2 regions of the Novosphingobium oxfordense genome follow, and region 2 is predicted to be linked to the other one. Evidence: riboswitches for the same ligand, from Rfam matches in the RefSeq annotation. Region 2 holds a riboswitch; the other holds the start of a gene.

Region 1 (5,998 bases), on a different replicon from region 2:
TGCGCGGACCAATGCCCGCATGGTGCGCACCAGCCTGACGAACTCGGTCTGGGAAGCGACCAACGAAGGGTGGATGGCGCTGTCCGAACTGCTGTCGCGCCCGGTCCGCGAATCGAATCTGGGCGAAGTGCTCACCGCGATCCGCCGGCAGGGGACGCTGGTGCGCGGCGCGCTGGAAGGCACGATGCTGCGCAACGAAGTGTTCAATTTCGCGCGGATCGGCACTTTCATCGAACGGGCGGACAGCACCGCGCGCATCCTGGACGTGAAGTATTACGTGCTGCTGCCCTCGGTCGCCTGGGTGGGATCGAGTCTGGACAATGTGCAGTGGGACACGCTGCTGCGCTCGGTGGCGGGCAACCGCGCCTATTCCTGGCTCAATGCCGGCGCCATGGACCCGCGCGGCATCGCCCGTTTCCTGATCCTGGACGGACAGTTCCCGCGCAGCCTGGTGTTCTGCTATGAAAAGCTGCGCAGCAATCTGGCCGGGCTCGCCAAGGAATATGGCGAGGAAACTTCCGCCCACGCCTTGCTGCGGCAGACGGGCGCGGCGCTGCACCAGACGACGATCGAACACATTTTCGAGACCGGGCTGCACGAATTCCTGCAGGACTTCATCGGGCAGACCAACCGTCTCGGCAACGCCATCGCCGCCGATTATCGCTTCATCGAGTAGAAGGGACCGTTCCCCCGTGCTGCTGACCGTGACCCACACCACCCGCTACACTTTCGACGCGCCGGTCACGCACGGTCTTCAGCGGTTGAAATTGCGGCCCAAGACCACGCACGGGCAGGAAGTGGTCGACTGGACGATGGACCTGACCGGCGCACGGGCAGAGGCCGAGTACGACGATCACCACCACAGCCACACCGCGCTGGTCTCGATCGAACCGGGGGCGGACGCCGTGGTGGTCGCCTGTCGCGGTACGGTTCGCACGATCGACAACAGTGGGATCACCGGCAACCACACCGGCCTGATGCCGCTCTGGACGTTCCTGCGGCCCACGCGGCTGACCAAGGCCGGCGCCCGCGTGCGCGCGCTGGTGGAGGATGTCGATGCCGATCGGCGCGATCCACTGGAATTCCTTCACGCGCTGTCGCGGCTGGTGGCGGAGCGTATCGAATATGTGCCCGGCGCCACCGATGCGAAGACCACGGCGGAAGAGGCGCTGGGCGCGGGCAAGGGCGTCTGCCAGGACCATGCGCATACGTTCATCTCTGCGGGCCGTCTGCTCGACATCCCGATGCGCTATGTCGGCGGCTACCTGAAGATGAACGACCGGGAGGAGCAGGAGGCCGGCCACGGCTGGGCGGAGGCGCATGTGCCGGGGCTCGGCTGGGTGGGTTTCGACGTGTCCAACGGCATGTCGCCCGATGAACGGTATATTCGCGTGGCCAGCGGTTGCGATTATGGTGAGGCGGCGCCCGTAAAAGGGATCGCGATGGGTGGCGGGGACAGCCAGCTAGAAGTGCGTTTGTCCGTGGGCGAGAAAGTGCTAGGTCAGCAACAGCAGCAGTCTTCCGCAGGAAGGCAGCAGCAAAGCGGCTGAGGGGTCGTTTGAAAATTCGCTGAAAGCGAATTTTGCGGCACCGGCCCTCGGTGCAGCGATGAAAATGCCTTTCGGGCATTTTCCAGACAGACTTTGAAGCCGTTCCCGCGAAGATCGGAATACAGTGTATCTCGCGGGGGAAGCGAATTGATCGGGGCGTAGAATTCCATGACCTATTGCGTGGGCATGATGCTGGACCGCGGGCTCGTGCTGATGAGCGACACCCGCACCAATTCCGGGGTCGACAACATTTCGACCTTCCGGAAGATGTATCATTGGCAGATCCCCGGCGAACGCGTGATCTCGGTGATGACGGCGGGCAATCTTGCCACCACGCAGGCGGTGATCAGCCAGCTTGAGGAACGCAACAAGGCCCCGGCGGAGCGGCACAATTCGCTGCTGGAAGCGCCCACGATGTTCCAGGTGGCCACGATCGTCGGCAATCTGCTGCAGGACGTGATCGAGGAACGCGCGGCGGACAACGGCCAGAACGCGGCATCTGGCACCTTCAGCGCGACGATGATCGTCGCCGGCCAGATCAAGGGCATGGAGCCCCGCCTGTTCCTGATCTACCCCGAAGGCAACTTCATCGAGGCCAGCTTCGACACGCCGTTCTTCCAGATCGGCGAGACCAAGTACGGCCGCCCGATCCTGATCCGCGGCTATGACCGCGACATGAGCTTCGAGGCGGCGATCAAGCTGCTCTGCGTCTCGTTCGATTCGACCGTGAAAGCCAATCTCTCCGTCGGCATGCCGCTGGACCTGCTGGTGCTGGAAACGGACAATTTCACCCCGCTGCACGAACGGCGGATGGAATGGAACGATCCCTATTACCAGTCGATCACCGCAAGCTGGGGCGAATCGCTGCGGCAGGCGCTGGAAAGCCTGCCGAACTACTCGCTGGACAGCGGTGCTGCCGCCAAGACCGGTAAGCTGAAGGACGCCGCGGCCTGAGGGCCGCCCGTCTTCCGCGTTCCGGAGCGTTGGGGAGCGCCATGGCGCTTTGCGATCAGCCGATGGTTGCGGTAGCGGCTCCGACCGTCTAAGGCAGTCCCTGCATCAAGAGTTGGGGCGACGCCCAACGCCAACCTGCCGTTCCGGGCAAGGTGGCACTCCGAGAGGAGGATGTGGCCGAGCGGCAACCAAGCGGAGCAAGCCACGCAGCGTCGATCCCGAAAAAGGAAACGACGCGCCGTGCCTATAATGATCCCCGATGGACTGCCTGCCCGTCACGTTCTGCAGGCCGAAGGCGTGCCGATCATGGGGCACACCGATGCAGTGCGGCAGGATATCCGGCCGCTGCGGATCGGCCTGCTCAATCTGATGCCGGACAAGGTGAGCACCGAAACCCAGCTGGCACGCTTGCTGGGGGCGACGCCGCTGCAGATCGAACTGTCGCTGGTGCGGCTGACGGAGCATGTTTCCCGCAACACCTCTGCGGATCACATGGCGGCATTCTACCGTCCGTGGAGCGAGGTTCGGGCCGAACAGTTCGACGGTTTCATCGTCACCGGCGCGCCGGTTGAGCGGATGCCCTTCGAAGACGTCAGCTATTGGGCGGAACTGCGCGCGATCTTCGATTGGACGCAGACGCACGTGCACCGCTGCTTCACGATCTGCTGGGCGGCGCAGGCCGCGCTCTTCCACTTTCACGGCGTGCCGAAGCGCGATCTGCCGAACAAGGCGTTCGGCGTGTTCGAACATCGAAATCTGGCCCCGGCCTCACCCTACCTTCGCGGCTTTTCGGACACGTTCGACGTTCCCGTGTCCCGCTGGGCCGAAGCTTGCCCGGCCGCGCTGGCGCAAGCGGAGGGCCTGCGCGTTCTGGCGGGCAGCGCGGAAGCCGGCGCCGCGCTGGTGGACGATCACGCCCACGGCACGCTGCACATGTTCAATCATCTTGAGTACGACACCGGTACGCTGGCGGGGGAATATCACCGCGACGGTTCGGACCAGGTGCCTGCGGGCTATTTCCCGGCAGACGATCTAACCCGCCCGCCGGTCAATCGCTGGCGCAGCCACGCGCACCTGCTGTTCGCGAACTGGATCAACGAAATCTACCAGACGACGCCGTTCGATCTGGCCGCGCACTTCGCGGCGAACGGTTCGAACTTGCGGGCTTCCGAGCGGGAGCCCGCTTAGAGCGTTTTCCAATCAGGTGGAATCACCTGATGACCCGGAAAACGCGGCAAACCAGAAACTTGGAGCAATTGATCCGATGCAATCGTATCGATTGCTCCAAGATTGGGACTGCGTGACGGCCTTCAGGCCGTTGCGCGGGCCAGTCGCTCGGCCAGCGCGGCGAAGTCGGCTTCGCTGGCCGTCCAGGTCTTGGCGAACAGTCCGCCTTCGCCGAACAGTGCGCGCGGGGTGCCGTCCTTGCCCTCTTCGCGCCAGATGTCGGCAAGGCGCCCGGCCATCGGATCGTCCACCGGGCCCCACTTGGCGGCATTGTCGCCGCGCACGTGGCGCAGCCATGCGGCCAGCGCGGTAAGGATCGCCGGGCACTGCTTGCCTTTCGCCTGATTGGCGGCGAGCGTTTCCAGCCAGCGCTGCGGGATCTTCTGGCTGCCGTCCATTGCGATCTGGATCAGCCGGTGCTGCAGCGCGGGATTGGTGAAGCGGGCCAGCAGGGCGTCGGCATAGGCCTGAAGGTCCTGCGCGGGCGCGGCCTTGATGGTCGGCTGCGCTTCCTCGTGCATCAGCCGCTCGATCAGCGGGCGGATCGCCGGATCGCCCACCGCCTGATGGACGAAGGCGTGCCCGTGTTCGAGGCCGAGATAGGCCAGCGCCGAATGCGCGCCGTTGAGCATGCGCAGCTTCGCCGCCTCATAGGGCGCCACGTCGCTGACCAGCTCGGCGCCGACTTTCTCCCACGCGGGGCGGGGGCCGGCGAACTTGTCCTCGATCACCCACTGGCTGAACGGCTCGGTCATCACCGCGCCGTCGTCGTCCAGCCGGGCCAGCGTCGCCACCATTTTGCGATCGGCGGCGGTGGTGGCGGGGACGATGCGGTCGATCATCGCGCAGGGGAACGTGCATTCCGCCGCGACCCATGCGCCAAGCTCGGCATCCTTGAGCGCCAGATATTCGCCCATCAACCGTTCAAGCTGGCGGCCGTTGAGGGCCAGGTTGTCGCACGAAAGCAGCGTCAGCCCCGGTAGCCCCAGCTCGCGGCGGCGGCGCAGGCCGGCTTCGAGGAAGGCGTAGATGCTACCGTGATGCGCCAGGAACGGATCGAGCGATCCGTCGGCGGCGCGGCAATAGCCCTTTTCGGTGACGGTGAAGGTGACGATCCGCGTTTCCGGCGCGGCGATCTGGGCGATCACCGCCTCCGGATCCTCGCTGGCGACGATCACGCGCTGGATCGATCCGATCACCCGCATGCGGTTGCGCTCGGCCGAACATTCGGTGAGCGTATAGAGCCCGTCCTGCGGATTGAGCTGGCGTGCCACATTGGCCGAACGCAGCGAAACGCCCACGATACCCCAATCGCGATCGCCCTTGGCCATCGCCCGGTCGGTATACCAGGCTTGATGCGCGCGGTGGAACGCGCCGATGCCGAAATGGACGATTCCCGCCGCCTGTGCCGCGCGGTCATAGCCGGGGCGGGCGACGGATTCGGGCAGGCGGGAGAGCGTTTCGCTGGAGAGTCTCACAGACGATAGGCCTTCTTGACGAGATTGTAGGTCAGGTCACGCGCCAGTTCGGCGGCTTCCCAATCCTCTATGCGATGCTCCATTACGAGTTCGGCAAGGAACCCGCAATCGATCCTGCGCGCGACATCGTGGCGGGCGGGGATCGAGAGGAAGGCGCGGGTATCGTCGTTGAAGCCCACTGTGTTGTAGAAACCGGCGGTTTCCGTGGTCATGCGGCGGAAACGGCGCATGCCTTCGGGGCTATCGTGGAACCACCACGCCGGGCCCAGCTTCAGGCACGGATAGTGCCCGGCCAGCGGTGCGAGTTCGCGGGCATAGGTGCTCTCATCCAGGGTGAAGAGGATGATCGAGAGGCCGGGCTCGTTGCCGTACTTGTCCAGCAGCGGCTTCAGATTGGCGACATATTCGGTGCGCGAGGGGATGTCCGCGCCCTTGTCGCGCCCGAAACGGTCGAACACGCGGGCATTGTGGTTGCGGAAAGCACCCGGATGGATCTGCATGACGAGGCCGTCGTCGAGGCTCATGCCCGCCATTTCGGTGAGCATCTGCGCGCGGAACAGTTCGGCATCCTCGGCCGTAAAGGCGCGCTTGCTGACCTTGTCGAACAGCGCTTCGGCATCGGCGGGCGAGAGGTCCGCCGTGCGCGGCGTCGGGTGGCCGTGGTCGGTGGAGGTCGCCCCCATTTCCGCGAAGAACCGGCGGCGCTGGCGGTGCGCGGCGAGGTAGCCGTTCCAGGTGAGGCAGTCCTCCCCGGTGATCTCGGAGAATTTGCTCAGGTTATCGCGGAAG
Region 2 (5,998 bases):
TCGGGCAACTTCGACCAGCTGTTCTGCGGCGGTTCGAGCAACACGCCCTACGGCTCGTTCATTCCGCTCTCTAGCCTCAGCCCCTACAAGGGCCAGACCCTCATCAACAACCGCGACGGCAGCGGCACGCTCGTGCCGTACGATTCGTCGTACGCGTACAACACGTCCCCGGACAACTACCTGCAGCGCTCTGACCAGCGTTACACGGCCGGCGGCTTCGCGCACTTCCAGTTCAGCAAGGCGGCCGAAGTCTACGGCAGCTTCATGTACATGAAGGACCAGACGTTCTCGCAGGTCGCGCCTTCGGCGGTCTGGTTCGGCACGGCCTTCGACGTTTCCTGCAACAACCCCTACGCCAGCGCCGCACAGCTTTCCGCGATCTGCGGTTCGGCTGCGGGCACCGATACCACGGCGCCCACCAACGTCGGCTATCGCGTGGTCGGCCAGCCGCGTCGCGACAACTTGCGCTTCAACGACTACCGCTACTCGGCAGGCGTGCGCGGCGATATCGGCAGCGGCTTCAGCTACGACGTCAACTACATGTACTCGCTCGTGAAGTACAAGGAGACGTACCTCAACGACGTGAACCAGGCGAAGGCCGGCCTCGCGCTCGATGCCGTCAGCGTCAACGGCGTGCCGACCTGCCGCTCGGTCATCGACGGCACCGACCCGAACTGCATTCCGATCAACGTCTTCACGCCCGGCGGCGTGACGGCGGACCAGGCCGCCTACATCTTCGGTGAGAGCAACACCGCTTCGCGCAACTCGCTGGGCGTGATCTCCGGCTCGCTCAGCGGCGACCTGGGCCAGATGGGCGTGATCCTGCCGTGGGCCGAAAAGGGCGTCGGCATCGCACTCGGCGTCGAACGCCGCCGCGAAACGCTGAACTTCACGGCTGACGAAGTCGCGCAGCAGAACGGCACCCTGCCCTCCGACGGTATCATCGCCGTGACCGAGGCCTTCGGCGAAATCGAAGTTCCGCTGATCGAGAACAAGCCGTTCTTCCGCTCGCTGACGATCAACGGCGGTCTGCGCTATTCGTCCTACGACAACAAGCAGAACTCGACCGGCCTGAAGTCGGGCTACAACGTGTGGACCTACAAGGGCGAACTGTCGTGGGCGCCGATCGACGACCTGCGCGTCCGCGCCAGCTACAACCACGCCATCCGCGCACCTAACGTGGCCGAACTCTTCGCCGCGCAGTCGGTCGGCAACGTGAACGGCACAGATCCGTGCGCGGGCGCCAACCCGACCGCCTCGTTCGAGGTCTGCCAGGCCACCGGCGTGACCCAGGCCATGTACGGCAGCATCCCCGGATGCCCGTCCGATCAGTGCTCCGCGCTTGGCGGCGGCAACGTCGCGCTGAAGCCCGAAACCGCCGATACCTACACCCTTGGCGTCGTGATCACGCCGAAGGCCATTCGTCGCCTCTCGGTCTCGGTCGACTACTACAACATCAAGGTGAAGGACTACATCGGTTCGATCGCGCCTTCGCTGATCATGGGCCAGTGCGCTTCGACCGGTGATCCGTACTACTGTGGCCTGTTCGTTCGCGATCCGCGTTCGGGCCAGGTGTTTGGCCAGAATTCGGGCTACATCATCTCGACCACGATGAACACGGGCTACCTCAAGACCTCCGGTCTCGACGTGAATGCCGATTACACGTTCAACCTCGGCAGCCACGGCAGCGTCAATCTGGGCCTGGTCGGCACCTACCTGATCGAACAGGTTTCGCAGCCGGTCCCCGGCGGCGGCTCGTACGACTGCAAGGGCCTGTTCGGTTACACCTGCGGCCAGCCGACCCCCGATTGGCGCCATGTCGCGCGCCTCTCCTGGATGGCACCCAGCGATACCACCGTCTCGCTCTCCTGGCGCTACATCGGCGGCACGAAGCTTTCGAGCCTGTCGAGCAACCCGCTGCTCTCGGCTGACCAGACGACGGTCAACCGCAAGATCAACGCCTACAACTACTTCGACCTGTCGCTGACCCAGGCGATCGACAAGAACTTCACCCTGCGTGCAGGCGTGAACAACATGTTCGACAAGGATCCGCCGATCCTCGACTCGGGCCTGTTGCAGTCGTTCGGCAACGGCAACACCTATCCGGGCGTCTACGACTCGCTCGGCCGCACGATCTTCGTCGGCTTCACCGCCAACTTCTGATCCTGTCCCGCACGGCGGCTTTTCGTCCCAGCCTGAAAGCCGCCGTTCATCCCAAGGCCCGTCCGGTCGCAAGACCGGGCGGGCCTTTTGGTATTCAATGTCAGGCGACCGCTATCAGGCGGCGAGCACCTGCCCGCTGGCTGCCACGCGAATGTCGCGCGCCAGTTCCTCCACGCGCGCCAAGTCACAGTCCCACGCGAACATGAAGCGGGCGCTGCCACCGATGAAGGTGTAGAAGCGCCAGCCGCGCTCGCGCAGGGCCTCCAGCACTTCGGCAGGTGCCTCAAGAAAGACCGAGTTCGCCTGCACCGGAAACTTGAACGACAGCCCTGGCAGATCGCCAACCAGGTCCGCCAAGCGGCGGGCGCAGGCATTGCCGTGCTCGGCATTGCGCAGCCAGGCGCCGCTCTCGATCAGGCCGATCCACGGGGCTGAGAGGAAGCGCATCTTGGAGGCGAGCTGGCCCGCCTGCTTGCAGCGATAGTCGAAGTCCGCCGCCAGTGCGCGGTCGAAGTAGATGATCGCCTCACCCACGGCCATGCCGTTCTTAGTGCCGCCAAAACAGAGCACGTCCACACCCGCCTGCCACGAGATTTCCGCCGGTGTGCAGCCCAGCGTGGCGCAAGCATGGGCGAAACGTGCGCCATCCATGTGCAGCTTCAGACCCAGTTCGCGGCAGACGGCCGAGATCGCCTTGACCTCATCGATCGAATAGACCTGCCCCGTCTCGGTCGGCTGGGTGATCGTGACCACGCGCGGCTTGGGGAAGTGAATGTCGGACCGGCTGGCGGCGAGCGCGCGGATCGCCTCCGGCGTCAGTTTCCCGTCCTCCGACTGGGCGACCAGCAGCTTGGAGCCGTTCGAGAAGAACTCCGGCGCACCGCACTCGTCGGTCTCCACGTGGGCGGAGGAGGAGCAGATCACGCTGTGGTAGGACTGACAGAGCGAGGCCAGCGCCAGCGAGTTGGCCGCCGTGCCGTTGAACACGAAGAACACCTCTCCATCGGCATCGAACAGGCGGCGGAAGCTGTTGGCGGCGCGCAAGGTCCACTCATCGTCGCCATAAGCCACGGCCGAGCCTGCGTTCGCTTCCATCATCGCGGCAAGCGCCTCGGGACAGATGCCGGCGTAGTTGTCGCTCGCGAACTGCTGGGGGTGCTGTGTCATGCTCGGTTCCTCAATGCTTCGAATGCAAGCACCGGATCGACGTATGACAGTGGCGAAAGGTCCCGTTTAGTTGCCGGCCCGGCCACATCCCTCCCTTCGGAGGCACCACCTTGCTCGGGGAGCAGGTTGGCGTCGGACGTCGGCCCGACTCTTGATGCTGGAAACAGCGATAGAGGCGATTGCCCGCAAGCGCAAGACTGTTGCGATAGGGCGCACGAATAGTTCGACACGAAAAAAGCCCCCGCCGACGATGCGGCGGGGGCTAAAGAGGGATCGGCGGAGAGGGAATGCAGACCCGCCGATCGGGTGGGTACGTAATCAGAACTTGTTGGAAAACGCCTTAGGAGGCGTTTTCGTTCGGCACCGGCCCTCTTCCCCACCCGACCACCCACGAGTGTACCCTGATGGGTGGTCGGGTGGGGGAGAGGGCCGGTGCCGCAAAATTCGCCTTCAGCGAATTTTCAAACAAACCATCAGGTTACCTGGAAACCGGCCCAGAACGGGTCTTCGCGGTCGATCCAGATGGTGTTGAAGCCGGTGGCAATCGCCGAACCCTCGATCGAGGGGATGATCGCCGGCTGGTCGCCCAGCATGACTTCCTGCTCCACGCGGCCGATGAAGCGGCTGCAGATGTAGCTTTCGTGCACGAAGCGGTCGCCCACCTTCAAGCGGCCGGTGGCGTGCAGATGCGCCAGGCGGGCCGAAGTGCCGGTGCCGCAAGGGCTGCGGTCGATCGCCTTGTCGCCATAGAACACGGCGTTGCGGCCATCGGCCCCCTCGTGCTTGGGCTTGTCGGCCCAAAGAATGTGGCTGACGCCGCGGATCGTGGAATCGACCGGGTGGACCGGCTCGTACTTCGCGCGCACGGCCTCACGGATCCTGCCCGAAAGCTCGATGATGCGCGACGCGCCCAGATCGTCGAGCCCGGTGTAGTTCCCCTGCGGCTCGACGATGGCGTAGTAGTTGCCGCCGTAGGACACGTCGATCGAGAGCGGACCGATGCCTTCCACGTCCACCTCGATGCCGCGCGCGGCGACATAGGCGGGGACGTTGGTGATGCGAACCGAAGTGACCTTGGGGCCATTCGTCTCGTAGGCGATCTCGATCACGCCCGCCGGAACCTCGACGCGCAGCTTGCCCGGCGTCGCCGGCTGGATCAGCCCGTGCTCCAGCCCGAAGGTCACCATGCCGATGGTGCCGTGGCCGCACATGGGCAGGCAGCCCGAAGTCTCGATGAACAGGATGCCGATGTCGTTGGCCGGATCGCAAGGCGGATAGAGGAACCCGCCCGACATCATGTCATGCCCGCGCGGCTCGAAGCAGAGCCCCGTGCGGATCCAGTCGAAGCGCGACAGGAAATCCTGCCGACGTTCGGACATCGAGGCGCCCTTCAACAGCGGAGCCCCGCCCGCCACAAGGCGAACGGGGTTACCGGCTGTGTGGCCGTCGATGCAGAAGAAAGTGTGCCGCATCGACGCTCCCTTAGGCTGCTGCCGCGACCGTCAGGTCGGGACGGGTGGCGGCGGCGCGCTCGACCATCGCGATCACTTCCGCGCGGCGCTCGCCTTCGAGGACGTAGCGCGGAGGCAGAACGCGCTCCGAACCGCGACCCATGACCTGCTCGGCCAGCTTGATCGACTGCACCAGGTCATGCTCGGCATCGAGGTGAAGCAGCGGCATGAACCAGCGATAGATTTCCATGGCCTTGGCATGGTCGCCGCGCTCGAACGCCTTGACCAGCTCGACCGATTCCTTCGGGAAAGCGTTGGTGAGGCCCGAAACCCAGCCCTGCGCGCCAAGGTAGAGACCTTCGAGAGCCACGTCGTCGAGGCCGGCGAACAGCGTGTAGCGATCGCCGAAGGTGTTGCGGAAATCGGTGAAGCGGCGGGTGTCCGGCGCCGATTCCTTGACCGCGACGATGTTCTTCACGTCGATCAGGGCGGTCAGCACGTCCTTGTCGATCACCGTGCGGTAGGCCGGCGGGTTGTTGTAGAGCATGATCGGCAGACCGGTCTGGTCGGCAACGCCCTTGAAGTGGGCGACCAGCTCATGCGCCTTGGGCACATAGACCATCGGCGGCAGCAGCATCAGGCCATTGGCACCGATCTTCTCAGCAGCCTGCGCGTAACGAACGGCGCGGCGGGTGTCGAATTCCGAAACGCCGGTGACGACGGGAACGCGGCCATTCACGGCTTCGACGATCGCGGTGAGAACCTGGACCTTCTCGTCGAATTCGAGCGAGTTGTTCTCGCCCACGGTGCCGAGCGCGATGACGCCGGTGACACCGTCGTTGATGAGATCGTCGACCACGCGCTGCGTGTCGGCGAGATCAAGCGAGAGGTCTTCGCGCACCTGGGTCGTGACCGCGGGGAACACACCCTTCCAACCAATAGCCATAATGAGAATCGTCCTGCGTGTTTCTGGTTAATCTAGATATCGTATACGATATTACAAATTAACCTGCAATTGCATTCTTCGCACCACCAGGTGCGTGCGGAGTCAAACGAAATTCGAAGCTTGGCACTAGCCGGGGGAAACCCGCACTGCCGAAGCGAAAGCGCCCGAAACGAAAAGGGGGCGCCGAGCCAGATGCCCGCCGCCCCCTTCTCCGGTCACGCCGAAACGTGTGAGATCAGAAGCGGAAGCGAACGCCCGTCTGGATGGTGCG

Evidence for each region. Region 2 has a riboswitch for S-adenosylmethionine ahead of WBP07_RS25435 (threonine aldolase family protein). Riboswitches for the same ligand answer to the same signal wherever they lie in the genome.
Region 1: another riboswitch for S-adenosylmethionine. It lies ahead of metA (homoserine O-succinyltransferase); the one in region 2 lies ahead of WBP07_RS25435 (threonine aldolase family protein).

The regions. Positions count from the first base shown of each region.
Region 1 is NZ_CP147005.1:31,762-37,759, forward strand. It holds gene WBP07_RS00135 (alpha-E domain-containing protein) at 1-676, shown strand, start outside; gene WBP07_RS00140 (transglutaminase domain-containing protein) at 693-1,550, shown strand; gene WBP07_RS00145 (peptidase) at 1,719-2,504, shown strand; SAM-I-IV-variant riboswitch at 2,602-2,706, shown strand; gene metA (homoserine O-succinyltransferase) at 2,745-3,692, shown strand; gene WBP07_RS00155 (mannitol dehydrogenase family protein) at 3,815-5,209, opposite strand; gene uxaC (glucuronate isomerase) at 5,206-5,998, opposite strand, start outside.
Region 2 is NZ_CP147008.1:549,122-555,119, forward strand. It holds gene WBP07_RS25430 (TonB-dependent receptor domain-containing protein) at 1-2,163, shown strand, start outside; gene WBP07_RS25435 (threonine aldolase family protein) at 2,278-3,330, opposite strand; SAM-I-IV-variant riboswitch at 3,387-3,493, opposite strand; gene WBP07_RS25440 (4-hydroxyproline epimerase) at 3,804-4,802, opposite strand; gene WBP07_RS25445 (dihydrodipicolinate synthase family protein) at 4,813-5,727, opposite strand; gene WBP07_RS25450 (TonB-dependent receptor) at 5,963-5,998, opposite strand, start outside.